One region of the Streptomyces sp. NPDC107528 genome, then DNA from elsewhere that is predicted to be linked to it. Evidence: riboswitches for the same ligand, from Rfam matches in the RefSeq annotation. Region 1 holds a riboswitch; each other region holds the start of a gene.
What was found. A riboswitch is a leader RNA that binds a small molecule or an ion and turns the genes downstream of it on or off. The one in region 1 is predicted to bind cyclic di-AMP.
Positions count from the first base shown of each region.

Region 1 (6,929 bases):
GCACGACCAGCCCCTGCACGCCGTGCTCGCCGCACTCTGCGACCACGTCGGGGACGTACGCGGCCGGCACGGCGACCACCGCGAGGTCGACCTGTTCCTCGATGTCGCGCATGGAGCGGTGCGCGGGCACGCCGTCGAGTTCCTTGAGGTCCTCCGGGAACGCCCTGTTCAGTGCGTACAGCCGTCCCGTGAACCCGGCGTCGCTGATGTTGCCCAGGACGCTGCGGCCCACCCCGCCCGGGGTGCGGCCGACGCCGATGACGGCGACCGAGCCGGGCACCAGCAGCCGCTGCACGGACCGGGCCTCGGCGCGCTGTTCGCGCGCGTACTGGACGGCGAGCGAGCGGTCCGTCGGCTCCAGGTCGAACTCCAGGCGGACGACGCCGTCCTCGAAGCTGCGTTTCTGGGTGTACCCGGCGTCCGTGAACACCTTGATCATCTTGTTGTTGGCGGGCAGCACCTCGGCGGCGAAGCGGCGGATGTCGCGCTCGCGGGCGACGGCGCCGATGTGTTCGAGCAGGGCGGAGGCGACGCCGCGGCCCTGGTGGGCGTCCTGGACGAGGAAGGCGACCTCGGCCTCGTCGGCGGGCGCGGACGCGGGCATTCCGTCGGTGCCGATCCGGTCGTAGCGTACGGTGGCGATGAACTCGCCGCCCACCGTGGCCGCGAGTCCCACCCGGTCCACAAAGTCGTGGTGCGTGAAGCGGTGGACGTCCTTTGCGGACAGCCGCGGGTAGGGCGCGAAGAAGCGGTAGTACTTCGACTCGTCCGACACCTGCTCGTAGAAGCTGACCAGGCGCTCGGCGTCATCAACGGTGATGGGGCGGATGCGCGCGGTGCCGCCGTCGCGCAGCACCACGTCGGCTTCCCAGTGGGCGGGGTACGCGTGCCTGTCCGAGGCGCTCTGCATGGGGCCCAGAGTACGGCTCGCGTACGACAACGGCGCGAGGCAGTCTGTTCAGGACGTACGTGGGGTCGAGGCCGCGACCCGACGGTCACCTCAGGAGGGGACGTTCGTCGGACGTTCGTCCAGTTCCGTCGTGCTTCACGGGTGTGGGAAACTGGTCTAGACAACCCTGAGAACCGAAGGGCAGCATCACATGGCTGAGCGCCGCGTCAACGTCGGCTGGGCCGAGGGCCTCCACGCCCGCCCCGCCTCCATCTTCGTCCGAGCCGCCACGGCCACAGGCGTCCCGGTGACGATCGCCAAGGCCGACGGCAACCCCGTCAACGCGGCCTCCATGCTGGCCGTCCTGGGCCTGGGCGCCCAGGGCGGCGAGGAGATCGTCCTCGCCTCCGACGCCGAGAGTGCGGACGCCGCCCTCGACCGTCTGGCGAAGCTGGTCTCCGAGGGCCTCGAGGAGCTGCCCGAGACGGTCTGACGGACCTGAGCGGGACCTCCCACAGCAAGCGGTGAAGCCGCGCTCGCCTTTCCGGCGGGCGCGGCTTCACTGTTTTCGGCACTGGGTTCGTGTTTTCGAGCAGGCGCTCCCACTTTCGAGGCGGGCGGGCCCGAGAATTACCTGCACATCCGAAAATGGGCAGCGAGAATTCGCCGCCTCCGAATATCTCCTCTTTGTATACGGCGCCCGTGTTAATGCCGCAGGCTCGGCATGTTTACGGGATGTTGCGAATTCCTCACACGCTCCGTGCGATCACGGCGGGAGCCGAAGCGCAGCCGGTGCGCGGAGATCGAGCGCTCGGTGTGCAGCGCCGTGATCGCGCGGGCGCGCTCGCCGTCGCCGCGCGCCACCGCGTCCACGATCGCGCCGTGCTCGGTCCAGGACTCCACGGGGTCGGCCGGCGCCTCGACGGCGTACATCCAGGCGATCTTGTGGCGCAGCTGGGTCAGCATCGAGGTCAGGGCGGGGCTGCCGGAGGCCTGGGCCAGCGTCTCGTGGAACCAGCCGCCCAGGGAGCGCAGATCCTCGCTGTTTCCCCGCCTGGCCCGCTCCTGGCCCAGCCTGACCAGGCCGCGCAGGACCTTCAGATGGGCCTCGGTGCGCCGCTGGGCGGCCCGGGAGGCGCCGAGCGGCTCCAGGAGGGTGCGCATCTCCAGCAGGTCGGCGGCCTCCTGCTCGCTCGGTTCGGCAACGCACGCGCCCGCGTGCCGCCGGGTCACCACGAAGCCCTCCGCCTCCAGGGTGCGCAGGGCCTCGCGCACGGGGACTCGGGAGACGCCGTAGCGGCGGGCGAGGAGTTCTTCGGTGAGCCTGCCACCGCGCGCGTGGACCCCGGCGACGATGTCGTCCCGGATCGCGGTGCATACCGAGTGCGCCGGAATACGCATGACCGACCTCCGCCTTAATCCCCGTGAAACGTCGACGAATGACGTGTGTTCAGTGACTCTATTGCAACCGGCCGGAATTTCCGACGGCGGGCCGGAATCCATGGATATTTTTTGGACAGCGGGCCGTTCGAAACGCCGAAAGCCCCGGCTCGGGGAGCCGGGGCTTTCGGAAGACGCGGTGTGAGCGTCAGAGGTGGGGCGTCAGAGGTTCACGCCGTGCGAGCGCAGGTAGGCGACGGGGTCGATGTCGGAGCCGTACTCCTGCGTCGTGCGGGCCTCGAAGTGCAGGTGCGGCCCGGTGACGTTGCCGGTGGCGCCGGACAGGCCGATCTGCTGACCGGGGGTGACGGTCTGCCCCACCGAGACGGCTATGGACGACATGTGGCCGTACTGGGTGTAGGTGCCGTCGTTCATCTTGATCACGACCTGGTTGCCGTACGACCCGTCCCAGCCGGCCTCCACGACGGTGCCGGAGGCCACCGAGTGGACCGAGGTGCCGCTGGCGGCATGGAAGTCGACGCCGGTGTGGCTGCCGGAGGACCAGAGGGCGCCGCCGGTCTTGTAGCCCGTGGAGACGTACGAGCCGGAGATCGGGGCGACGTAGGACAGCAGGCGCTTGCGCTCGGCCTCGCGGGCGGCGCGCTCCTTGGCCTCGCGCTCCTTCTTCGCCTTCGCGGCCGCCTTCTTGCGGGCGGCCTCCTCGGCGGCCTTCTTGCGGGCCGCGGCCTCCTTGGCGGCCTGCTCCTGGGCGGCGGCCTGGGCGTCGATCTGGTCGGCGATCGAGTTCTCGACGGAGACGACCGGGATGAGGCCGGTCTGTTCGACGGCCGGTTCGGCGGCGAGCGCCGGGGCGGCCAGGGTGCCGATCACGCCGGTGGCGGTGAGTGCGGCGACGCCCGCGGCGCGGGCGGTGGTGCGTTCGAAGCGGCTGGGACGACGGTGCTTCCCCGCGGGACGCTTCCCGGTGGCGCAGGTGAACGCCATGAAGTGGCTGGTCCTTTCCTTCCTTCTCGCCTACCGGGTTAGCTGACGGGTTCGGAGCAGGAAGGTCTCCTACGGACCCCCTCGCGGCTGCGCGGGCGTCCGATTCACCCCAGGGACTTCATGGGTCCCCGGCTCCCCTGGCTCGCGCCGTACGGGGACTCGGCGATGGCTGTCCGGTGCCGCGGGCGCGGCGCAGTGCCTGACGGACAGCCCGGAAGACGCTAAACGGGGCATCTTTCAATCCCCAAACGGATCCTGCCTTTTGTAGTGCATCCCACAGGTCAGACAGGCAACCTCTCCCTCAATTCGGGCATAAAGGGGCCCTGGTGACTCTTCCGTCACCAGGGCCCCTACGCGTGCGGCCGTCTCCGGCGCCGCGCCAGTCCCCTACTCGGCCGCCACGACGCTGACTTCGCCGATGCCGAGGGCCTCGACGGGCTCCCGGATCTCGGCCGCGTCGCCGACGAGGATCGTCACCAGGCGGTCGACCGGGAAGGCGCTCACGGCCGCAGCGGTCGCCTCGACGGTGCCGGTGGCGGCGAGCTGCTGGTACAGCGTCGCCTGGAAGTCGTCGGGCAGGTTCTGCTCGACCTGGTCGGCCAGCGTGCTCGCCACGGCCGCGGCGGTCTCGTACTTCAGCGGCGCCACCCCGACGAGGTTCTGTACGGCGAAGTCCCGCTCGGCGTCGGTGAGTCCCCCGTCGGCGACACCGCGCAGGACCTTCCAGAGGTCGTCCAGGGCGGGACCGGTGTTCGGCGTGTCCACGGAGCCGCTGATGGCGAGCATCGCCGCTCCCGAGCCGTCCGGGGCGGAGCGCAGGACCTGCCCGAACGCGCGCACACCGTAGGTGTAGCCCTTCTCCTCGCGCAGGACCTTGTCCAGGCGGGAGGTGAGGGTGCCGCCCAGGCAGTACGTGCCGAGCACCTGCGCGGGCCAGACGCGGTCGTGCCGGTCGGGGCCCACGCGACCGATCAGCAGCTGCGTCTGGACGGCGCCGGGACGGTCCACGATGACGACGCGCCCGCTGTCGTCCGCGGTCACCGGCGGGACCGGCCGGGGCTGGGCCGGAGAGCCGGTCCAGGCGCCCAGGGTGTCACCGAGCAGGGCGTCGAGGTCGACGCCGGTGAGGTCGCCGACGACCACGACGGTGGACGTCGCCGGGCGCACATGCCGCTCGTAGAAGGCGCGTACGCCCGCGGAGTCGATGCCGGCGACCGTGTCCTCGGTGCCCTGGCGCGGGCGGGACATGCGCGAGGTCGCCGGGAACAGCTGCCTGGACAGCTCCTTGGCGGCGCGGCGCGAGGGGTTGGCCAGCTCGTGCGGGATCTCGTCGAGGCGGTTGCGCACCAGGCGCTCCACCTCGGTGTCCTCGAACCCGGGCGCCCTGAGCGCGTCGGCGAGCAGGCCGAGTGCCTTCGGCAGCCGGGAGACGGGCACCTCGAGGCTGACGCGGACGCCGGGGTGGTCGGCGTACGCGTCGAGCGTGGCGCCGCAGCGCTCCAGCTCGGCGGCGAACTCCTCGGCGGTGTGCTTGTCGGTGCCCTCCGAGAAGGCACGCGCCATGATCGTGGCGATGCCGTCCAGGCCCTTCGGCTCGGCCTCCAGCGGCGTGTCCAGGAGGACCTCGACGGCGACGACGCGCTGGCCGGGGCGGTGGCAGCGCAAGACCGTCAGGCCGTTGTCCAGCTTGCCGCGCTCCGGTGCCGGGAACGCCCAGGGCCGGGCCTGGCCCGCCTGGGGCTGCGGGTGGAACTCCATGCTGGCGAGCTCGGTCACTGCGCCGACTCCTCGTTCTCGTCGGTGGTCCCGGCGGGTGCGGCCCCGTCGGCGGCGGCTTCCAGGTCCTCGGCCTCGTCGGCGACCGGCTCGTACACCAGCACCGCGCGGTTGTCGGGACGCAGACGCGCCTGGGCGACCGCCTGGACCTCCTGAGCGGTGACGTCGAGGACGCGCTGCACGGCGGTGAAGGCGAGCTGCGGGTCGCCGAACAGGACGGCGTACCGGCACAGTTCGTCGGCGCGGCCCGCGACCGTGCCGAGCCGGTCCAGCCACTCGCGCTCCAGCTGGGCCTGCGCGCGCTCCATCTCCTCGGCGGTGGGGCCCTCCTGCGCGAAGCGGGCGAGCTCCTCGTCGACGGCCGCCTCGATGACCGGCACCTCGACGTCGCCGGACGTCTTCACGTCCAGCCAGCCCAGCGAGGGCGCCCCGGCCAGGCGCAGCAGGCCGAACCCGGCCGCCACGGCCGTACGGTCACGGCGTACGAGCCGGTTGTAGAGGCGGGAGGACTCGCCGCCGCCGAGGACGGTCAGCGCCAGGTCGGCCGCGTCGCACTCGCGCGTGCCGTCCGTCGGGAGCCGGTAGGCGGCCATCATCGCGCGCGCGGGCACGTTCTCCTCGACGACCTCGCGCAGCTGCTCGCCGATGGTGTCGGGCAGCGAGCCGTCGCGGGGGGCGGGCTTGCCGTCGTGGGACTCGATGGAGCCGAAGTACTTCTCGACCCAGGCGAGCGTCTGCGCCGGGTCGATGTCGCCGACGATCGACAGGACGGCGTTGTTGGGCGCGTAGTAGGTGCGGAAGAACGCGCGGGCGTCCTCCAGGCTGGCCGCGTCCAGGTCGGCCATCGAGCCGATCGGCGTGTGGTGGTAGGGGTGCCCGTCGGGGTACGACAGGGCGGTCAGCTTCTCGAACGCCGTGCCGTACGGGACGTTGTCGTAGCGCTGCCGGCGCTCGTTCTTGACGACGTCGCGCTGGTTCTCCAGGCCCTCCTCGTCGAGCGCCACCAGGAGGCTGCCCATGCGGTCGGCCTCCAGCCAGAGCGCGAGCTCCAGCTGGTGCGCGGGCATGGTCTCGAAGTAGTTGGTGCGCTCGAAGCTCGTGGTGCCGTTCGGCGAGCCGCCCGCACCCTGGACGAGCTCGAAGTGGCCCGTGCCCTTCACGCTGCTCGAGCCCTGGAACATCAGGTGCTCGAAGAGGTGGGCGAGTCCGGTACGGCCCTTGACCTCGTGGCGGGAGCCGACGTCGTACCAGAGGCAGACGGCGGCGACCGGCGTGAGGTGGTCCTCGGAGAGCACCACGCGCAGGCCGTTGGCCAGGCGGTGCTCCGTGGCGGTGAGGCCGCCGGATTGTGCCTCCGGTGTGGCCGTGTGACCCATGGGCAAGGTGTCCTTCCGGTCGCGTGCACTGCGTTGTGTCGAGCGGTTCGTGCTCCGTTCCTGCCACTGTATGCAGCGTCCGAAGGGTCGGCGAAGTTCCCGGTCGGAACGCCGTGCCGGTATGCGGGTGCGTCCGGGCCCGCGACGACACGCGCGACGGCCCTCAAGCACGGCTCGTCGTCCTGTCCCGCGGACCTGCCGAACGGGGCGGGCCCGGCACGCGCCGACCGTGTCCAGGGGGCTCAGGCGGGCCCGCACACCCTGCGACCTGGCACTGTGCCCGCCGATCACTCCGGCGGGTGAACGGTCTCGCGGCGCGCGCTTGCCTTCGGCCCGTCCGGTCGCAAGAACGGTCCCGGACAGTGATGTTCGCTTCTCGCCCCGCCCCTCTGTCGCGGTGGAGGCCCGGCGTCGGCGACACTTCTGCGATGCCGGGTCGGAGCCCAACATCGGGTCCTGGTCGGTGGTTGTCAGTGCCGCGGTCCACAATGGTCCGCGTCAGA
Region 1 covers NZ_JBVKAV010000001.1:111,056-117,984, reverse strand. The annotation lists gene ACZ7L5_RS00460 (bifunctional acetate--CoA ligase family protein/GNAT family N-acetyltransferase) at 1-910, opposite strand, end outside; gene ACZ7L5_RS00455 (HPr family phosphocarrier protein) at 1,101-1,382, shown strand; gene ACZ7L5_RS00450 (GntR family transcriptional regulator) at 1,595-2,290, opposite strand; gene ACZ7L5_RS00445 (M23 family metallopeptidase) at 2,492-3,274, opposite strand; cyclic di-AMP (ydaO/yuaA leader) riboswitch at 3,288-3,449, opposite strand; gene ACZ7L5_RS00440 (M16 family metallopeptidase) at 3,662-5,050, opposite strand; gene ACZ7L5_RS00435 (M16 family metallopeptidase) at 5,047-6,426, opposite strand.

Region 2 (6,929 bases), on a different contig from region 1:
TGGTGCGCGGCGTGTCCAGCGGTGGGCTGCGCATGCGGCCGGGCTGCACGCTCGACGAGGTCACCGGGCTCGCCCGCGGCATGAGCATGAAGGAAGCCCTGCACTACGACCCCGAGGCCCGGTACATCCCCCTGGGCGGCGCCAAGGGCGGCATCGACTGCGATCCGCGCGATCCGGAGGCGTACGGGGTTCTGGTGCGCTATCTGCGGACCATGCGGCCCTACATCGAGAACCTCTGGACCACGGGCGAGGACCTCGGGCTCTCCCAGGACGTGGTGGACCGGGCGGCCGCCGAGGCGGGGCTCGTGTCGTCCGTCCAGGCCGTGTATCCGCTGCTCCGCGACGAGGCCGGCGCCCGTACGCGGCTCGCGGACGCGTTCGCGGTCGAGGTGGACGGCATCGGGCTCGACGAGCTGGTCGGCGGCTGCGGAGTCGCCGAGGCGGTGCTCACCGCCCTGGACCGGGCCGGTGTGCCGTACTGGCGGACGCGGGCCGCCGTGCAGGGGCTCGGGACCATGGGCGGGGCCACGGCGCGCTTCCTCAGGCGCGCGGGGCTCACCGTCGTGGCCGTCGCCGACATCAAGGGCACGATCGCCAACCCTGCGGGCCTCGACATCGAGGCACTGCTGGCGGCACGGGACGCCTACGGCACGGTCGACCGCGCGGCGCTGCGGCCCGGCGACCGCGAACTGCCGGGCGACGCCTGGCTGTCGGCCGAGACGGAGGTGCTGGTCCCCGCAGCCGTCTCCTATGTGATCGACGCCGCCAACCAGGGGCGGATCACCGCTCGCTGGATCGCCGAGGCGGCCAACATGCCCGTACGGCCGGAGGCGGAGCTGCTGCTGGCCGCGCGGGGCGTCACCGTGCTGCCGGACGTCGTGGTCAACTCGGCCACGAACGCCTGGTGGTGGTGGACGCTGTTCGGCGACGTCGGCCCGGACGCGGACGAGGCGTTCGCCCACACGCGACGCTCGATGCGCGCCCTGACCGACCTCACCCTGGCCCGCGCGGAGGCCGACGGGACGACACCTCGGGCCGCCGCGCACGCCATCGCTGAGGACCGGTTGCCGGTGATCGCCGAGCGGTTCGGCCAACTCCGGTGACGGCAAAGACCCCGGGGCCCGACTCGACCGTGGCCCGGGAGCTGCCGGCGGCAAGGCTTTAGGGTGGCCGGGTGGCAAGAGTGCGGTTGAGCGTGGCGGAGCGGCGTGAGGAGTTGCTGCGTGCCGCCGTGGAGCAGATAGAGGCGCGGGGCGTTGCGGCGGTCAGGATCGCCGACGTGGCCGCGGCGCTCGGGGTGAGCAACGCGCTGGTGCTCTATCACTTCGCCACGAAGGAGAAGCTGGTCGCCGCCGCGTTCACGCACGCGGCCCAGGACGACCTGGCCCGCCTGCGACGGGTCCTCGGACGTCGTACGACAGCGCTGCGCCGACTGCGGGCGGCCGTGCGCTGGTACGCGCCGACCGGCCAGGCCAAGGGCTGGCGGCTGTGGATCGAGGGCTGGGCGGCGGCGCTGCGCGAACCCGCGCTGCAGGAGGTCACGCGGGACCTCGACCGACAGTGGAAGGCGGCCCTCGCCGAGGTCATCGCGGAGGGTGTGGCCGCGGACGAGTTCCACTGCCCGGACCCGATGGGCGCGGCCCTGCGCCTGACGGCCCTCCTCGACGGGCTCGCCGTGCAGATGACGTCGTACCGCGGCGCGGTCTCACGCGCGCGTGCCCAGGAGTGGGTGGACGAGGCGCTCGCCCGGGAACTGGGGCTGGAGCGGGAGGCGTTGACGGCGTCGACACGCTGACGCCGGCGTAGGCGTGGGCCGCACCGATCACACGTTGGTACGGCCCACATCTGCACGTCACCCGCGAACCGCATACGGGTCGCTCGCGAACCGCTCTCAAGCCACCGATTCGATCCGCATCTTGATGTCGTCCGGGGACAGCGCGCCCTTGGCCGTGACATGGTCCCCCGACGACTCGCCCCGCAGGCGCCGCCCGATCCAGGGCACCAGGTACTCGCGGGCCCACTGGACGTCGTCGCGGCGGATGTCGAGCGTGCCGCGGGGCGGGAGCGGGGGCCAGGGCTGGTCCGGGTCCGCCGGGACCTCCAGGTCGAGTACCTGGCCGGCGCGGAGCGCCACACGCGTGTGCCCCTCGGGAGACAGGTGGAGCCGGTCATGGTCCCAGGCCCGGCGGTCCTGAACGGTCTTCAGGGACCACAGGTCGAGCACCGGACAGCCGTACCGGTCGGCAATGGCCCGCACATGACCGTTGTACGTGGCGATCTTGCCGCGCAGATGCCTCAGCACGGGCACGCCGCGTGTGTCGAACCCGGTCGTCACCATGACGGTGCCGACCTCGGAGGTGAGCCGGGCGATCGCCCGCTCGAAGCGCTCGGCGACCTCGTCGGGGTCGGTGCCGGGCCGGATGATGTCGTTGCCGCCCGCGCAGAACGAGACCAGGTCCGGGGCCAGTTCGACGGCCTTCGGAAGCTGGTCCTCGACTACCTGGTCGAGCAGTTTGCCGCGCACGGCGAGGTTCGTGTAGTTGAAGTCGCCCTCGGGTCGTCGGTCCGCGAGCAGGACCGCGAACCGGTCGGCCCAACCGACGAACGCCCCGTCGGGGCCGGGGTCGCCGACGCCCTCGGTGAAGCTGTCCCCCACCGCAACGTACGACCCGATCACTGATCTGCTGTCACTCTTCGAATCGTCTGCCACGTCGGCCCATGATTCACCTTCGAATGTGACCTACGCGACCGTAGGACGGGGTTGACGAGCGGTGAGATAAGCCACTCCTAAAGTGTTCACCAAACGTGGAATAACCCTCTGATGAGGGGTGTTGTGGGCGCAACCGCCATGCAGCCGTGTGCGCGCGGACCGAAGGCCGGACCCGGGGATCTGGGTCCGGCCTTCGGCAGCGTGTCAGGCAGGTGGTTCCGCGGCAGGCGTCAGCCGATGGAGACGCCCTTCGAGCGGAGGTAGGCGACCGGGTCCAGGTCCGAGCCGTAGTCCGGGGTGGTGCGGATCTCGAAGTGGAGGTGCGGGCCGGTGACGTTGCCGGTCGCGCCGGAGAGTCCGATCTGCTGGCCCCCCGTCACGGACTGGCCGCTGGAGACGGACAGCGAGGACAGGTGGGCGTACTGGGCGTAGTGGCCGTCGGCGAGCTCTATGACGACCTGGTTGCCGTACGCGCCGCCCCAGCCGGCCGAGACGACGGTGCCCGCACCGACCGCCTTCAGGGGGGTGCCGGTGGGGGCGGAGAAGTCGACACCGGTGTGGTAGCCGCTGGACCACATGCTGCCCGCCACCTTGTAGGCGGTGCCGAGGGTGGCGCCGTCGAGGGGGGCGGAGAAGCCGCTGGAGGCGCCGGCGTTGTCGGCGCTCTGCGCGGTCGTGGTGGTCTTCGACGCGGCGGACTTGGACGCCGAGGACTTCGAGGCGGTCGTGTCCGAGGACGACTTCGAAGGCGCGGAGGAGGAAGACGAGGGCGCGGACGAAGACTTGGGGGCGCTCTCGGCCTGCTTGCCGCCGATGGTGAGCTTCAGACCGGGGTGGATCAGCGCCGGGTCCGCGCCGACGGCCTCACGGTTGTCGGCGTAGAGCTTCTTCCAGCCACCGCTGACGTTCTGGTCGTCGGCGATCTTCGCAAGGTAGTCGCCGACCTTGACCGAATAGGTCCGCGCGTCCGCCTTCTTGTCGCTGGCCTTCTTCTCGGCGACCGGAGCGGACTGAACGGCCTTTTCCGAAACGGACTGAGAGGGAGCGGCGTGGGCGCCGGTGGCTCCGATGAGCGGGAGAGCGAGAGCGGCGCCACCGGTTCCGGCGACGGCGATGGAGCGGGTGAAGCGCAGGGACTTCGGGCGGCGATGCTTACCCTTCGCGGGCATGGCGAATTCCTCTCCGGCGCCTGCGAGGTGAGCTGTCGGGTGCGGGCTGGAGATGCCCGGTCGCGTCGGGACGCGACTTGACCCCAAGCCGTTCCGGAGACCGGAACAGGCGGTTGTACCTGTGGGTCCCCCGCTCCTGCCGGGTACGGGTGAGTTAGCGCGGGATCCGGTCGGCGGCAGGATTAGGCGTCCGTCCGGATTGGTGTGGAACGTAAGCGAGAAAGACGCACGGGAACAAGTGAGGGGTTCCGTCCGAATGCGTTCCTGTTGATCCCTTGTGGGAATTACCGGTCACACTCCGTGAATTATGCGGACGTCGCCGGACTCAAAACCCCTCGAAAAGCATGTGAATTACGTGAACATGACGAGCGACGCACGGTCACGAATATGACGCTCCTCACGTGACACTTCTCCAGCTCCCTTTACTCCAGAGCGAGTTGGAATGAAGGCGCCAATTAGGACAGAACTCCTAGATGCGACGCAGTCGGATAACCGTCGCATCAAGGTCACCCCGTAGGCCGGTGCGAAGTCCGTGATGCGCCAATACAGCCGCTCGGTGAACTTCGCCCGTTTCAAGGCATTCGTACGATTCTGTCGGGTCAAGGGCGCGCAGCCGCAGCGCCGGGGCGGGCTCGCCGTAGCTCTGGGCCTGGAGCCAGGCCAGGACGACCGTCTCGTCACCGAGCACGTACTGCACCGCACTCGGCCCGCCCTTCGGAGGCCGCAGCCGATACAGGTCGCCGTGCTGCACCAGGGGCCGGATCTCCTAGTAGAGCGTCACCCACTCCCTGCCTCGGCGAGCTCGCCCTCGGTCCACCGGGTGAGGTCGCCGCCGACGCCGAGCACGCCGGCCATGGCGCTCACGAACCGGAAGCGCAGGGTGGCGGCCCGGTGGTTGAGCATGGCGTTCGGGCTGTCCGTCACCCAGGCGGCCATGGCCCTCGCCGACTGGATCTGGCTGAAGCCGTGCTGGATCGCGAGCCGGTCGAGGGGGTCGGTGTTGCCCGAGGTCCACGCCTGGTCGGTACGGCTGAGCGCGCCCAGGTCGATCCGTCCGCCGCCACCCGAGCAGGACTCGAAGGCGACGCCGGGGTGAGCGGCGCGCAGCCGGTCCAGCAGGCCGTACAAGGCGCGGACATGGTCGACCCACAGGCGCTGCGGGTATGCCTCACCGGGCCAGCCGGCGTCGGTGAAGCAGCGGTTGAAGTCCCACTCCATAGTCGATCGGGGCACTGGAGAGTAGCCCGTCGAGCTGTTCCCAGAGGTACTCCTGGACGTCGTCGCGCGCGAGATTCAGTACGAGTTGATTGCGGAGTTCCGTCCGCTTTCGTACCGTTTGATGCTGAACCCATTCAGGATGGGCGCGATACAACTCACTGTCCGGATTTACCATTTCCGTTTCGACCCAGATGCCGAACTGCATGCCGAGTGCGTGCACATACTCGGCGAGCGCCTTGAGCCCGGACGGGAAGCGGTCGGGGTTGGGGGTCCAGTCCCCGAGCCCGGCGCGGTCGCTGGTGCGCTTCCCGAACCAGCCGTCGTCGACGACGAACAGCTCGACGCCGATGGCCGTGGCCCGCCGCGCGAGCAGGCTCTGCTGCTCCTCTGAGATGTCGAACTCCGTGGCCTCCCAGGAGTTGAACAGCACCGGCCGGTCCCGGTCCGCGTCCGGGATCACGAACGCACGCTGGTAACGCGTGCCAGGCGCGGCTGGCCCCGCCGAAGCCGCCGTCGCTCCACAGGCCGGCGAAGACGGGCGTCGTGAAGGACTCCCCCGCCGCCAGGCGCAGCAAGCCGGAGTCGTCGTGTCCGGCACCGCCGGTGATCTGCACGCGCGCGTCGGGGAGTTGCGCCACGGCGATGCGCCAGGATCCCGACCAGCCGAGAGCGCAGCCGTAGACCTCGCCGCGCTCCTCGGTTGCGTCCGTGTCGAGCGCGACCCAGGGCAGATGCTGATGCCCGGTGTGTCCGCGGCGGCTGCCGATGACCTTCTCACCGTAGTTGAGGGGACCCTGCGCAAGCCGGGACTCGGCACCCCAGCGGCCGTGCAGCTGGGACAACCGCCAGCTCTGCCGGTCGGGCAGCGTCCAGGCGGCCGAGTCGGCGCGCAGCAGCTCCAGGACGGGCGCCTGGTTGTCCAGGGTGACCCAGCGCTCCACGACGTCTGCGCGCATCCGGTAGTGCAGGGTGACGTCCAGCCCGCCGTCACGAAAGCGCAACCGCGGCTCGTCGCCCTCGGCCTCGTACCGCTCGAAACCCCACTCGGTGCCACGCCGCTCGTCGGTGCGCACGGACAGGGGCGGGCCGTACGCAGTGGGGGCCGCCCGCGACCGGGTGCTCCTCGCGGCCGTCGAGCGGGATTCGAAGGTCCAGTACTCCGGCAGCGGGCGCACGGCGAGGGCCTCGGCTCGGCGAGGGCGATGCGTGGCCCACAGTGGAGGTGCAGGAGCTCCTCGGCGTCCGTCAGATGGACGGCGTAACTGCTGGTCGGCCCGGAGAGGAGCCACGTACGGCCGTTGCCGGAGATCTCCAGCATCAAGCCCTTACAGATCTAAACAGATACGAATGAATATCACCAAGTATCTACATCATCAAGGTTCGAGCTGCCCCGGGGCAACGCCTGTGGACAACTCATTGGCCCAGGAAGCCATGTCGTATCGTCGACAGCGCACCCCGTCGGCCGCATCGCCGAGCCGCGTCGACGGGCCGACTGGGAGGAGCCCCCGTGACGCAGCAGATCCCGTCGACCGAGCCCGAGCTGGCCGGAGTTCGCAACTTTCGCGATGTGGGCGGACTGCCGACGGTGGACGGACGGCGGGTGCGACACGGGGTCCTGTTTCGCAGCGGCCACCTCGCGCACGCGACCGAGGACGACGCTGCCTTCCTCGACACCCTGGGGCTGCACACGATCTTCGACTTCCGCAACGCGGCCGACCAGAAGCTGGAAGGCGCCGATGTGGAGCTGCGGGGCGTACGCAATGTGAACCTGCCGCTGTCGGACCCCGCGGACGGCGCCGAATTCTGGAAGATGGTCCGGGACGGCAACCTGG
Region 2 covers NZ_JBVKAV010000003.1:511,391-518,319, forward strand. The annotation lists gene ACZ7L5_RS12165 (Glu/Leu/Phe/Val dehydrogenase dimerization domain-containing protein) at 1-1,103, shown strand, start outside; gene ACZ7L5_RS12170 (TetR/AcrR family transcriptional regulator) at 1,175-1,795, shown strand; gene ACZ7L5_RS12175 (SGNH/GDSL hydrolase family protein) at 1,892-2,677, opposite strand; gene ACZ7L5_RS12180 (LysM peptidoglycan-binding domain-containing M23 family metallopeptidase) at 2,941-3,879, opposite strand; cyclic di-AMP (ydaO/yuaA leader) riboswitch at 3,884-4,041, opposite strand; partial or broken gene ACZ7L5_RS12185 (alpha-galactosidase) at 4,349-6,415, opposite strand; gene ACZ7L5_RS12190 (tyrosine-protein phosphatase) at 6,605-6,929, shown strand, end outside.
Region 2: another riboswitch for cyclic di-AMP. It lies ahead of ACZ7L5_RS12180 (LysM peptidoglycan-binding domain-containing M23 family metallopeptidase); the one in region 1 lies ahead of ACZ7L5_RS00445 (M23 family metallopeptidase).

Region 3 (6,929 bases), on a different contig from region 1:
GCCCGGGAGCAGTTCCGAGCGGGAGACGCGGCGGCCGGCGTCGATCTGGGCGTAGGTCGTGCGGGGGAGGGAGAGGCCCGCAGAGCGGTACGCGGCCTGGGTGAGGCCGGAGCAGTCGAAGGCGTTGGGGCCGGTCGCGCCCCAGACGTAGGGGCTGCCCAGTTTTGAGTACGCGTACGAAATGGCTGACGCGGCACGGGCGTTGGGTGCCTGTGCCGTGGCCGAGCCGGGAGCGGTCAGGGCGTCTCGGGAGCCTGTCGAGGAGCGGGCCGCGCGGTCGGTGGAGCCGCTCCCGCTCTGGAGGCGGGCGCGCTCCTCGGCGGTCAGTTGGGTGAGCAGAGTGCGGGCGGCGTCCAGCTTGTCGGTGATCGTTTTCCGGTGCCCTTGCAGTTCCGCCTGGCGGGACTGCAAGGAGGTCAGCTCGACGCGCGCGGCGCCGCGTAGCTGCTCGATCTCGCGTAGTTGCCTGCGGACGCTCGCGACGGATGCCGCCTGACGATTGCCGGCGCGTTCGGCGAACTCCGCGCCGTCGAGGTAGCGGTCGGGATCGTTGGAGAGCGCGAGTTGGAGTGCAGGGTCGACGCCGCCGTCGCGGTACTGCGCCGCGGCCATCGAACCAAGCGCTTCGCGCGCCGAGTTGAGCTTCTCGGTCTTGCGGGCTGCCTCGTCCTGGAGCGACCTGATCCGCCGCTCGGCGGCATCCGCCTTCTCCTTCGCGCCGTTGTACTTCTCGGTCGCGACCTCCGCCTCGTGGTACAGCTTGTCCACCTTCGCCTTGACCTGGGCCGGTGTCAGCTGCGGTTCGGCGTGACCGGTCCCGTCGAAGCCCGTCGCCGTCGCCGCGCCCGCCAGGGCGATCGTCCAGGCCGTGCGGGCCGTACTGCCGCCGACCGAGCGCTGACGGGGCTTTCGGTGCGCTGCCACGTGGACTGCACGTCCTTTCGTACGACCGCCTCGTCCCGCACGTCCGCCACGACAGCCTGGGGAGCGGACGGACGACTGCCCGCGGGCGGATGACGCGTCCGGCGACGGCCCACACAGGGGGAGCGGGCCGCCGCCGGACCTTTCTCGGCGGTGGTGTCCGACTGCCGCCCCTGGCCCGGGCGGCGGTGGGGAGCCGGTCACCTGGTGGAGGACGCTAAACCTGCGTGTGTCGGGGTGGTAACGCGTTGTGCGGAAGTGCCGGGAGCGGATCGTTGGGTGACCGTAAGTGAGCGTGATCGCAGGATGAGGGCGTCTTGTTCACGCTGTGTGCTGACCGATGTGGCGGAATGGGAGGCGGGTGGGGGCTGCGGAGTGCTATGGGGCGCATATATGCAAGGCCGGGGCGGTGGTGGGTGCCTTGACGGGGCTGATTAGGCTCCGGCCCCATGGACGTACTCATCCACCTTTTCGTCGGTCTGCACATCATCGGTATCGCCGCGTTGCTGGGTGGTTTCTTCACCCAGATGAAGGCGATGGGCCAGGGCACCGCCCGGTTCGTGCCCGCGATGCTGCACGGCGCGCTGACCATGCTGGTCACCGGCGTCATCCTCGTCGGCCTCAACCAGGCGGACGATCAGTCCGTCAACAACATCAAGATCGGCGTGAAGCTGGCGCTGCTGATCGTGATCCTCGGGCTGGTGTATGTGAAGCGGGACGAGGAGACGGTGGACAAGCGGCTCTTCGGGTTGGTGGGGCTGCTGACCACGGTGAACGTCTTCATCGCCGTTCTGTGGACATGACCGCGGTGTAGCTCAGTACTGCGCCTGCCGTGACCGCCAGCCAAGCCGCGACGGCGATCCACAGCAGCGCCTCGCCGGGGGTCTTGAGCCACGACACGTCCACTGCGGTGGCGACGGAGAGGGCCGCCGCGGCCGTCATGCCCATGGGGAACACGGTTGCCCAGCGGCGTACGTCGTAGCGCGGCCGTGGCCAGGCGATCTCGGCGAGAAGCAGGACGGCGTACCAGGCCAGGTCCAGGACGAGCAGGGCGACGGTCACCGTGCGCAGGACGTCGGTGTCGTCCTCGTTCCAGAGGTACAGGCCGGGGCTGTCGGCCGACATGAGCTTCGAGCCGGCGAGCGCGGAGATGGCGAGGGCGCCGCCCGCCACCCAGTGGTCGCCGGCGCCCCTGGCCACCTGCCGCAGGTCGAAGCGGGTCAGCGCCATGACGTAGAGCACCAGGCCGAGCCAGAACAGGACGAGGGCCGTGTGGGCGAGCCATGCCGTGGACTCGGTCGCGGCGAGGGTTGCGGCCAGGACGGCGAGGCCCTGCGTGGCCACGCAGCCGAGGAAGACCGCGCCGGGCATGCGGGGGTGCCAGCGCAGTACCACGGCGATGAGGAGGCCCGGCCAGAGCAGGGCCGCCAGGGCCAGTAGGGCCTTGGCGAGGGGTTGCCAGCCGAGGGTGGCGAAGCGGGTGCCGAGAACCGTCGTCGCGGCGATGGCGGTGAGGGCGGCGGGGGTGGCTGCCTCTTTCAGCCACCTGGCGCGGTCCCAGAGGAGCCTTGCGGTGAAGCCGCCCGCGAGAGCCAGCCAGGCTACGCAGGCGAGGGCCAGGGCGATTCGGGACAGGGTTTCGTAGCCGGTCTGGTGAAGGGCGACCGACAGGATGCCGGTTGCCATGACGGCGGCGCCGGCTGTGGGGGGACTCTGCGACCACCAGGTGTGGAGGGGGGATGCGGGGGTGGTCGTGGGGGCGGGCATGGGGTCGATGCTAGGGAGTGGGGGGTGCGGGGCGGGTGGGGGCACGCGCGCGTGTGGGGTGAAATGCACGTCTGCCGCGCGACGGTTGAGCGACGGGTCCCTGTGGCGGCCCGCTCGGGTGAGTGGCGTTCGGGAAGCGCCTTCGGGTGTGGGGTGGGTCGGGGCCGTGCCGCCGTGCGCGGGTGCGTTTGCCGCACCACTACGCGCGCGTGGCGGAGGATGTGCGCCACGCGCGCGTGTGTTCGTCAGGCCGGGCGGACCACGCTGTGGATCGACGACTCTCCGTCGTAGTAGATCGACTCCTCGCGGACGTACGCGCCGGGCTTCGGGGCGTGGATCATCATGCCGTTGCCGATGTAGAGGCCTACGTGCGTGATGTCGTCGTAGAAGAAGACCAGGTCGCCGGGCTTGGCGCTGGAGAGGGAGACCGTGGTGCCGGCGTTGACCTGGTCGTAGGTGACGCGGGGGATGTCCACGCCTGCGGCCTTCCAGGCGCCCTGGGTGAGGCCGGAGCAGTCGTAGGAGTCGGGGCCGGTGGCGCCCCAGACGTACGGCTTGCCCACCTGGGAGCGGGCGAAGGCCAGGGCCTTCTCGGCCTTGGTGGCGTACGAGGAGTCCGACGCTGACGAGTCGGAGGAGGACGAGTCGGACGAGGAGTCGTCGCTCTCCTGCTGCTGCGCCGCCTCCTGGCGCCGACGCTCGGCCGCCTCTTGCTGCCGGGCCAGTTCCGCCGCCTTGCGGGCTGCCTCCTCCTGCTTGCGCTTCTCGATCGCGGCGAGGCGGGCCTTCTCCTCCGCCGTCAGCTTCGAGAGCAGTTCGCGTGCGTCGGCGAGCTTCTTCTGGACGGTGGACTTGGCCGTCTGGAGGTCGTTCTGCGACTCGGTGAGCGTTTCGAGGCTCTGGGTGGCCTCCTTGCGCTTTTTCATCGTCGCGGACTGCTGGGTGAAGTAGTCGTCGACCGATTCCTTCTGACGGCCCGTCATGCGGTCCATCAGCTGGGTCTGGTCGAAGTAGTCCTGCGGGGTGTCCGCCAGGAGGAAGGTCGCCGTGTCGGGGGCCGAGGTGCCCGTGCGGTACTGGGCGGCTGCGTTGCGGCCGAGTTCCTCGCGCGCGTCGTTGAGCTTCTGGGTGCGCTGGGCGACGTCGTCGAGGAGGGTGTCGACGCGCTTGCGCTGCTTTGCGGTCTTCTCTTTGGCCGCGTTGTACTTCTCGGTCGCCGACTCCGCCTGGCGGTAGAGGTCGTCGACCTTCTTCTCGACCTCCTCGAGGCTCGGTTTGTCGTCCGTCGAGGGGCTCGCGTTGGCCGTCTGGGACAGCAGGGCGACGGAGGTGAGGGCCGCCGTGGCGAGGGCGGGGGTCCGTATGCCTGCTACGCGCGTTCCAGCGGGACGCGACTTGCGGTGCGACGCCAAGGGAGGCGACTCCTTCCATGCTCCGCCTACCGAGTTAGCTGTCGGGTTCGGGCGGATGGTTCGGAAGGGTTGCCCTACGGCCGCTCCCCGGGCGGGAGTCGGGCCGATTCACCCCAAGTTCGGTGGGTCCCCGGCTCCGGGTGCACGGCGGCGCTCCGGACTCGGCGGAGGCCGTGCGGCCCGGCGTCGTTCGCCGGTGGGGGTCGTACGGCCTGTCCGGCACGGTAGCCAACTCGTGTGGCCCCTGTGAAGGTTGATGTTCGATATGCCCGATACATTTTCGTGACCTTGGCGATGTGTGTCGGGGATCGCGGTCGATGCGTATGGGTTGGTGGTCAGTTGCATGCGTTTTGGGCTTTGGGGGCATATCGGCTGACTTGGATCGGTTGGCTTCGGGGCGTTGCGGATCGTAATGGGGTGGTTGTGGAGGGTGAGGGGGGTGTCCGGGGTGCGTGGGTTCTGAAGATCGGTGAGTGCTGAAACAGGTGATGTTCTCGGGGCGGCGGCGGGCTGTCAGTGGGGCGCCCTAGACTCGGAGAGCGATGAGCAGCCTCTTTGACGACAGCTTCCTGGCGGACCTCCAGGCCCCGCGGGCCCATGCGGACGAGCATCCGCCGCCGCCCGAGGACGAACACGCTCCGGAGCCGGTTCCGGACGATCTGTTCGGCGGGAAGTTCGACGTGCCGCCGGACCGGGACGACTACTACCGCGACGGCGCCCCGCGCCCGGCCCTGGATGCGGCAGCGCTGCTGGAGGGGCTGAACGAGAACCAGCGTGCGGCCGTCGTCCACTCCGGCGGCCCGCTGCTCATCGTGGCCGGTGCCGGGTCGGGCAAGACGCGTGTGCTCACCCATCGCATCGCGTACCTGCTGGCCGAGCGGAATGTGCATCCGGGGCAGATCCTCGCGATCACCTTCACCAACAAGGCCGCGGGTGAGATGAAGGAGCGCGTCGAGCAGCTCGTCGGCCCGCGCGCGAACGCGATGTGGGTGATGACCTTCCACAGCGCGTGCGTGCGCATCCTGCGGCGTGAGAGCAAGAAGCTCGGGTTCACTTCGTCCTTCTCGATCTACGACGCCGCCGACAGCAAGCGGCTGATGGCGCTCGTGTGTCGTGATCTGGATCTCGACCCCAAGCGGTTTCCGCCCAAGTCGTTCAGCGCCAAGATCAGCAATCTGAAGAACGAGCTGATCGACGAGGAGGACTTCGCCGCCCAGGCGACGGACGGCTTCGAGAAGACCCTCGCGCAGGCGTATGCCTTGTACCAGTCGCGGTTGCGGGAGGCCAACGCCCTCGACTTCGACGACCTGATCATGACGACGGTCAATCTGCTGCGCGCCTTCCCGGACGTCGCCGAGCACTACCGCCGGCGGTTCCGGCATGTACTGGTCGATGAGTACCAGGACACCAACCACGCGCAGTACGCGCTGGTGCGCGAGCTCGTCGGTACCAGTGAGCACCCCGTCGACGTGCCGCCGAGCGAGGCCGACATCCCGCCCGCCGAGCTGTGCGTGGTGGGTGACGCCGACCAGTCGATCTACGCCTTCCGGGGCGCCACCATCCGCAACATCCTCCAGTTCGAGGAGGACTACCCGGACGCGACGACCATCCTGCTGGAGCAGAACTACCGTTCCAGCCAGACGATCCTGACCGCCGCCAACGCGGTCATCGAGCGCAACGAGTCCCGGCGCCCCAAGAACCTGTGGACCAACGCGGGCGCGGGCGCGCGCATCACCGGCTACGTCGCGGACACCGAGCACGACGAGGCGCAGTTCGTCGCCGAGGAGATAGACCGACTGACGGACGCGGGCGATGCGAAGGCCGGTGACGTCGCCGTCTTCTACCGGACGAACGCCCAGTCCCGTGTCTTCGAAGAGATCTTCATCCGCGTCGGCCTGCCCTACAAGGTCGTCGGCGGGGTTCGGTTCTACGAGCGCAAGGAGGTCCGGGACGTCCTGGCCTACCTGCGCGTGCTGGCCAACCCCGAGGACTCGGTACCGCTGCGGCGGATCCTTAACGTCCCCAAGCGGGGCATCGGCGATCGTGCCGAGGCGATGATCGACGCGCTTGCACAGCGGGAGAAGATCAGCTTCCCGCAGGCGCTGCGCCGGGTCGACGAGGCGTACGGCATGGCCGCGCGGTCGACCAACGCCGTCAGGCGCTTCAACACGCTGATGGAGGACCTCCGTACGATCGTCGAGTCCGGCGTGGGGCCGGCGACCGTCCTGGAAGCGATCCTCGAACGGACCGGGTATCTGGCCGAGTTGCAGGCCTCCACCGACCCTCAGGACGAGACCCGCATCGAGAACCTTCAGGAACTCGCGGCCGTGGCCCTGGAGTTCGAGCAGGAGTCGGCTGAGGATGAGGCCTCCGGTGGACTCGCGGCCTTCCTGGAGCGGGTCGCGCTCGTCGCCGACTCGGACCAGATCCCGGACGAGGACGAGGACGGCTCCGGCGTCATCACCTTGATGACCCTGCACACCGCCAAGGGCCTGGAGTTCCCGGTCGTCTTCCTCACCGGCATGGAGGACGGCGTGTTCCCGCACATGCGCGCCCTCGGCCAGACCAAGGAGCTGGAGGAGGAACGGCGGCTCGCCTACGTCGGCATCACGCGCGCGCGTGAGCGGCTGTATCTGACGCGCTCGTCGATGCGAAGTGCGTGGGGGCAGCCCTCGTACAACCCGCCGTCCCGCTTCCTGGAGGAGATCCCGGCGGCGCACGTGGACTGGAAGCGGACGGGGGCGACCTCGCCCGTGTCCTCCGGTCCGGCGGCCGGCGTGGCGGCCTCGCTGTCCTCGTCCCGCTCGCGCTCCTCGGCGTCGGGGGCGT
Region 3 covers NZ_JBVKAV010000015.1:87,473-94,401, forward strand. The annotation lists gene ACZ7L5_RS38750 (C40 family peptidase) at 1-924, opposite strand, end outside; gene ACZ7L5_RS38755 (hypothetical protein) at 1,371-1,724, shown strand; gene ACZ7L5_RS38760 (tellurite resistance/C4-dicarboxylate transporter family protein) at 1,702-2,688, opposite strand; gene ACZ7L5_RS38765 (C40 family peptidase) at 2,934-4,100, opposite strand; cyclic di-AMP (ydaO/yuaA leader) riboswitch at 4,109-4,277, opposite strand; gene pcrA (DNA helicase PcrA) at 4,643-6,929, shown strand, end outside.
Region 3: another riboswitch for cyclic di-AMP. It lies ahead of ACZ7L5_RS38765 (C40 family peptidase); the one in region 1 lies ahead of ACZ7L5_RS00445 (M23 family metallopeptidase).

Region 4 (6,929 bases), on a different contig from region 1:
CGGTGTACGACGCCCAGGGCAAGCTCGTCGGCCAGTCCGCGGACGGCGACGCCGAGGAGGCCGTCTCCGTCGCCGACCCGGCCACCGGCAAGTACACCGTCGAGGTGTCCGGCTTCGAGGTGCCGTCCGGCTCGACCGCGTACGACTACCGGGACGCGTACTTCTCCTCCGCGCTCGGCTCGGTCAAGGTCGACGAGTCGGCGCCGGTGAAGCTCGGCACGGGTGACTCGGCGAAGGCGGCGGCGACCGTCACCGTCGCACGGGCCGTGCCGGAGGGCCGTCAGCTGTTCGGTGAGGTGCGGCTGGTCAACACGCGCGGGACGACCGCGGGTGTCGGCGGGGTGACGATCGAGAAGGTCACGCCGTAGTCGTCGGCACAACGACTGAGGGGCGGGCGTCCGAGAGACCGGGCGCCCGCCCCTTCTTGTTGCCGTTCGCTCAGCCCGCGCTGAGCTTCGCGAGGTCGCCCAGCGGGAGCGTGTGCTGGGTCTGGAGGACCTTCGCGCGCAGGTAGCGGACGTTGTCCGGGGTGGCGAAGACGCCGGTCGGGACGCGGCCCTGGACCTTGATGCCGAGGGCGCGCAACTGGTCGGCCTTGTCGGGGTTGTTGGAGAGCAGGTCCAGTTCGTCGATGCCGAGGGCGGTGAGCATCTGGGCGGCGGCCGTGTAGTCGCGGGCGTCCTCCGGGAGGCCGAGCGCGGCGTTCGCGGCGTAGGTGTCGAGGCCCTGGTCCTGGAGGGCGTACGCGTCGAGCTTGTTGTAGAGCCCGATGCCGCGGCCCTCCTGGCGCAGGTACAGCAACACCCCGCCGCGCTCGGCGATGCGCTCGACGGCCTCGCGCAGCTGGGGGCCGCAGTCGCAGCGGGCCGAGCCGAAGACGTCGCCGGTCAGGCACTCGGAGTGCAGACGGACCAGGGGAGTGCTGCCGGGGGCGGGGTCGCCGAGGACGACGGCCACGTGTTCCAGGCCGTCGGTCAGGCCGTGGAAGGTGATGAGTTCGGCGTCGACGCCGTAGCCGTCCTGGAAGCGCAGCGGAACCCGGACGCGGGCGCGCTGGGTGGCGGCGGCGGTGAAGTCGGGCATGCGGGTTCTCCGGGTTCCGTGCGGGGGCCAGCTGCTTCAGATTTGAAGCAGAACCTCGATACAGGACCCTATCCCATGCTTTAAATTTGAAGCAATGAGTTACCTGTGGCGTACGTCACGAACATGGCTTGCTGGACCGTCGCCGCCACGGCACGTCCTCCGCGGTGGCGTGCGCGGTGTCGCCCTGGAAGCCCCCGGCCACCGCCGTGAAGATCTCCTCCAGCTGCCCGACCTGCTCCGGGGTCAGCCGGTCGAAGAGCAGCGCCCGTACGGTCTCCACATGGCCCGGGGCCGCCCGCTCCAGGACGCGCATCCCCTCCTCGGTCAGGGCCGCGATGCTGCCGCGCTTGTCCCAGCGGCAGTCCTCGCGCCGCACCAGCCCGTCCTTCTCCAGGCGCGTCACGGCGTACGTCAGCCGGCTGCGGGTGATCTTCAGGCCCTCCGCCAGGTCGGTCATGCGCAGCCGCCGCTCCGGAGCCTCGGACAGGGTGGCGAGGATGGAGTAATACAGATGGGGCATGCCGGCTTCCTGCTGGAGCTGCCGGTCCAGCGCGTCCTCCACGAGGGCGGCGGAGGCGATGTAGGCGCGCCAGGCGCGCTGCTCCTCGGGGGTGAGCCAGCGAGTCGTCATGCGACCAGTGTAGGTTTGTTTCAAACTTGAACCAAGCGGAGCGTGCCGATGCCGTCGTACCCCTACGTCCTGCTGTCCGCCGCGGTCTCGCTGGACGGCTACCTCGACGACACCACCCCCGAGCGCCTGCTGCTCTCCGGCCCGGCCGACTTCGACCGGGTCGACGAGGTACGGGCGTCCGTGGACGCGATCCTGATCGGCGCCGGCACGATCCGCGCGGACAACCCGCGGCTGCTGGTGAACTCGGCCGAGCGGCGGGCCGCGCGGGTGGCGGCCGGGAAACCGGAGTTTCCGCTCAAGGTCACGGTCAGCGCGTCCGGCGAGCTCGACCCGACGGCGAACTTCTGGCACACCGGCGGCGAGAAGATCGTCTACACGACGGAGAAGGGCGCGGCGCGCCTGCGCCGCGCGCCGGTCGCGGCGGACGTGGTCGCGCTCGGCGCCGACCTGGACTGGCGGGGCCTGCTGCGGCACCTGCGCGAGGTGCGCGGCGTCGAGCGGCTGATGGTCGAGGGGGGCGGCACCATTCACACGCAGCTCCTTCAGCAGGGGCTGGCGGACGAGGTGCAGCTGGTGCTGGCGCCCCTGTTCGTGGGCGACCCGGACGCGCCCCGGCTGTTCGGGCCCGGCGGCTACCAGGGCGGTCGGCTGCGGCTGGTCGAGACGCGGCAGATCGAGGACGTCGTGCTGATGCGCTACGAGCCGACGGCGCCCGGCGCGGGTGTCCTGCCGTCCGCCGCGGACCGGAGCTGGCTGGCGGTGGCCTGCGATCTGGCCGCGCAGTGCCCGCCGTCGGAGACGGCCTTCAGCGTCGGGGCGGTCGTGGTGGCGGCCGACGGCACGGAGCTGGCGCGGGGGCACTCGCGGGAGGGCGGCGATCCCGTGGTGCATGCGGAGGAGGCTGCGCTGGCGAAGATCGCGGCGGGGGACCCTCGGGTGACTTACGCCACGGTCTACACGAGCCTGGAGCCCTGCACACATCGGGCGTCCCGGCCGGTTCCCTGTGCGCGGTTGATCCTCGATGCGGGGGTGCGGCGGGTGGTGACGGCCTGGCGGGAGCCGGACACCTTCGTGGCGGGGGCCGACGGGAGCGGGCTGCTGGCGGGGGAGGGAGCGGATGTCGTGGTCCTGCCGGAATACGAGGGGCGGGCCAAGGCTCCGAATGGGCATCTGCTGCCCTGACCGCCCCGCCCGACGGGTGCGGAAAACACCGTTCAGGGCGGGGCCGGGGAAACGCGTGTGCATCTTGTCCTGCGGATGGCGTACTATTGAGTCATCGCCGCGGGGTGGAGCAGCTCGGTAGCTCGCTGGGCTCATAACCCAGAGGTCGCAGGTTCAAATCCTGTCCCCGCTACTGATGACTCAGGGTCGGAACTGATCAGTTCCGGCCCTGAGTGTTTTCCCCCCGACCGCGCCGCTCGTCCGGTCGGCCCTCACCACTCGCCCCGCGCTCCCGCATCGGCAACCCTGGTGAGGTGGAGCAACGGCGGATCTCGTACGCACGCCGGTTCGTCCGGCTGCTCCCCGCCCTGCTGATCGCGGCCGGATGCGTGTACGACTCCGTCACGCCCACGGACTTCACCGGCGCCCCCTTCTTCACCGCCGCACCCCTGGTCGCCGCCCCGCTCTACTCACAGCGCGGCACCGTACTCACGGGCATCGTGGCCGTCACCGCCCTGCTCGTGCTGCGCATCGTGCGCGGCGGCCTGCCCCGGGCCGGGGCGATCACGGAACTGGTCACCGTGGTCACCGTCTCCGTCCTCGCCGTCCTCATCAACATCCTCGTCCGCCGCAGCGACGAACGCCTCGCCTCCGCCCGCGAGATCGCCGAGGCCGCCCAGCGCGCCGTACTGCCCCAGCCCGCCGAGCGGATCGGCGGCTTCCAGATCGCGGCACGGTACGAGGCGGCGCAGGAGGGCGCGTCCATCGGCGGCGACCTGTACGCCGTGCAGGACAGCCCGCACGGCCTGCGGGTCGTCGTGGGGGACGTACGCGGCAAGGGCATCGGGGCGGTGGGCGCGGTCGCCGTGGTCATCGGGGCCTTCCGGGAGGCCGCCGAGCAGGAGGCCACGCTGGAGGCGGTGGCACTGCGCCTGGAGCGGGCGCTGGCCCGCGAGCGCGACCGGCGCGAGTGGGCCGAGTCCGACGAGGGGTTCACCACCGTCGTGCTCGCCGAGCTGCCGCACGGCAGCGGGATCGTGCGCCTCGTCAACCGCGGGCATCCCTCGCCCCTGTTGCTGCACGCCGACGGCACCGTGCGCGCGCTGCCCGCCGCCGAGCCCGCACTGCCGCTCGGCATGCGGGACCTGGGCGTCTGGCCCGACCGGGCCCAGGAGGCCGACTGCCCGAGCGGGGCCACGCTGCTCCTGTACACCGACGGCCTGAGCGAGGCACGGGACGCCGGCGACCGCTTCTACGACCCCGAGGCGGGACTCGCGGGGCGCGCCAACGCCCGCCGCGAGCCGGCCGCGCTGCTCGGCGTCCTCGCGACGGAGGTGCGGCGGCACTCGGGGGGCGGGATGGCGGACGACATGGCCCTCATCGCCGTACGGCGGCCGTGATGTCACCGGCCGTGACCGGGTGATCCCCCTCCGCATAACAACTGACATACCGTCAATACCCGTGTGACGCCTGAGGTCTGGCCAACTCGCCCGATTTAGGCCGCTCATGACCCGTAAGTCCGGGCGAAAATCGTTAATGATCAAGTGGAACAGCTTGGAATCAGCACCCCGGGTCTATTAACGTTCGATAACGCAGCGCGGTCGTCCCAGCCGTCACAAGAGTCGGCTCCGTGCGCACGCGCCGAATCTCGAAAGGGAACCGGGGAACCACCACCTTGGGGTGAATCGCGCAAATACCACCGTGAACTCACGGGCGGTATACGCGCGTAGGAGACCTTCCTGCTCCGAACCCGTCAGCTAACCCGGTAGGCGAGAAGGAAGGAAAGGAGTACGCCCACGTGGCGTCCAACCGGCCTGCCCCGCAAGCCCCGTTCGTGCCGAGTCAGCGCAATACCGACACCTTCGGCTACGACCGCGACCGCACCGACGAGGGCCCCTTCGAGGAGTGGAACCCCACCGCGGAGTCCCTTCGTCCCGTACGCGGCAGGCATCGCGTCTCCAAGCAGCGCGGCGGGGGACTCGCCCGCAGCTCCACGGTCCTCGGCGTCGGTGTCATAGCCGCCGTCGGCGCGGGCGGCATGGCCAGCGCGAACAGCGGCAAGCCGCCGGTCGCCATCACCATGCCGGACCTGCCCCTGATCTCGGACGACTCCTCCGACCCCGCCGAGGACGCGGCCACCGCGCTCAGCACCATGGGCGAGACCTCCGAGGACACCGCGCAGGGCGGTTCCGACGCCGGTGAGGCGCTGCGGAGCCGGATCATCGCGCAGGCCGAGTTCCAGCAGGACCAGATCGACAGCAAGGCCGCCGCAGCCGCGGTCGCCGCCGCCGAGAAGGAGGCCGCCGACGCGGCCGCCAAGGCGGAGAAGGAAGCCAAGGCCAAGGCCGCCGCCGCGAAGGCCGAGGCCGAGGAGGAGGCCCGCAAGAAGGCCGAGGCCGAGCGACTCGCCGAGCTGGCCAAGCAGTACACACTGCCGACCTCCTCGTACACCCTCACCTCGACCTTCGGGCAGGCCGGCGCCTACTGGTCCTCCGGCTACCACACGGGCCTCGACTTCGCCGCGCCCACCGGGACGCTGATCAAGGCCGTGCACAGCGGCACGATCACGTTCGCCGGCTGGGACGGCTCGTACGGCTACAAGACCGAGCTCACCCTCGACGACGGCACCGAGGTCTGGTTCGCGCACCAGTCCTCGATCAGCGTGAGCGTCGGCCAGAAGGTCAACACCGGTGACGTCATCGGCCGCGTCGGCGCCACGGGCAACGTGACCGGCGCCCACCTGCACCTCGAGGTGCACCCCGGCGGCAGCTCCAGCGGCATCGACCCGCTGGCGTGGCTGCGCGGCAAGGGGCTCACGCCCTGAAGTCCTGACGGCCCGTGCGCCTGTTGAGGCTCGGCCACTTCTGAACCCCGGCTTCCTGCTCCGATCCTCGGCAGTCCTGACGGCGTCCCCCCGACGTCAGGCCTGCCGGTATCCGCAGCGCCGGGGTTCGCCTGTTTACGGGAACTTTGCGGCCCTTCCGGAAGATCGGCCTCCATCACGGACGTTGATGTCGAGCATGACTTCTCTACGCAAGCTCGGCTCCTCCGACCTCGAGGTCTTCCCGCTCTGCCTCGGTGGCAACGTCTTCGGCTGGACCGCCGACGAGCCCCAGTCCTTCGCCGTCCTCGACGCGTACACCGAGGCGGGCGGCAACTTCATCGACACGGCCGACTCGTACTCGGCGTGGGTCGAGGGCAACGTGGGCGGCGAGTCCGAGACCGTCATCGGCAACTGGCTGAAGGCGCGCGGCAACCGGGCGGACATCGTGATCGCCACGAAGGTCAGCCAGCATCCCGACTTCCAGGGCCTCACCGCCGCCAACATCAAGGCGGCCGCAAACGCCTCCCTGCGTCGCCTCGGCACCGACCACATCGACCTCTACTACACCCACTTCGACAAGCCGGAAGTGCCGGTCGAGGAGATCGTCGGCGCGCTGGACGAGCTGGTGAAGGCGGGCAAGGTGCGCGACATCGCCGCCTCCAACATCTCGGCGACGCGGCTGGAGGCGTCCCTCGCCTTCTCCGACCGCGAAGGCCTGGCTCGCTATGTCGCCCTCCAGCCCCACTACAACCTGGTCTCCCGCGACACCTACGAGGGCGAACTCCAGAACCTCGCCGAACGGCAGGGCCTGGCGGCGGTCCCGTACTTCGCCCTGGCGGCCGGGTTCCTCACGGGCAAGTACCGCGCCGGTACGGCCGTGGACAGTCCCCGTGCCCAGGGCGCCGGCAAGCACGCGGAGACGGAGCGGGGCCGCAGGGTGCTGGCGGTGCTGGACGAGATCGCGTCCGCCCACGAGGTACCCGTGGCCGCGGTGGCCTTGTCCTGGCTCGCGGCCCAGCCGACGGTCACGGCCCCGATCGCCTCGGCACGGACGCCGGAGCAGCTGCCGGCGCTGCTGGGGGTGGCGGAGCTGACGTTGACGGAGGGGGAACTGGGGAGGCTCACGGCGGCGTCGGCATGATCCTCCCGCCGCCCCACGGTCACGTCCGATAGGGGTTGTACGCGGGGTAGGGCGCCGCCGCCCCGTATCCCGCGTACCCGCTCCCGTAC
Region 4 covers NZ_JBVKAV010000004.1:680,705-687,633, forward strand. The annotation lists gene ACZ7L5_RS16855 (S8 family serine peptidase) at 1-368, shown strand, start outside; gene ACZ7L5_RS16860 (GTP cyclohydrolase II) at 439-1,083, opposite strand; gene ACZ7L5_RS16865 (MarR family winged helix-turn-helix transcriptional regulator) at 1,199-1,714, opposite strand; gene ACZ7L5_RS16870 (dihydrofolate reductase family protein) at 1,763-2,896, shown strand; tRNA gene ACZ7L5_RS16875 (tRNA-Met) at 2,995-3,068, shown strand; gene ACZ7L5_RS16880 (PP2C family protein-serine/threonine phosphatase) at 3,172-4,275, shown strand; cyclic di-AMP (ydaO/yuaA leader) riboswitch at 4,505-4,662, shown strand; gene ACZ7L5_RS16885 (M23 family metallopeptidase) at 4,674-5,699, shown strand; gene ACZ7L5_RS16890 (aldo/keto reductase) at 5,896-6,840, shown strand; gene ACZ7L5_RS16895 (PrsW family intramembrane metalloprotease) at 6,860-6,929, opposite strand, start outside.
Region 4: another riboswitch for cyclic di-AMP. It lies ahead of ACZ7L5_RS16885 (M23 family metallopeptidase); the one in region 1 lies ahead of ACZ7L5_RS00445 (M23 family metallopeptidase).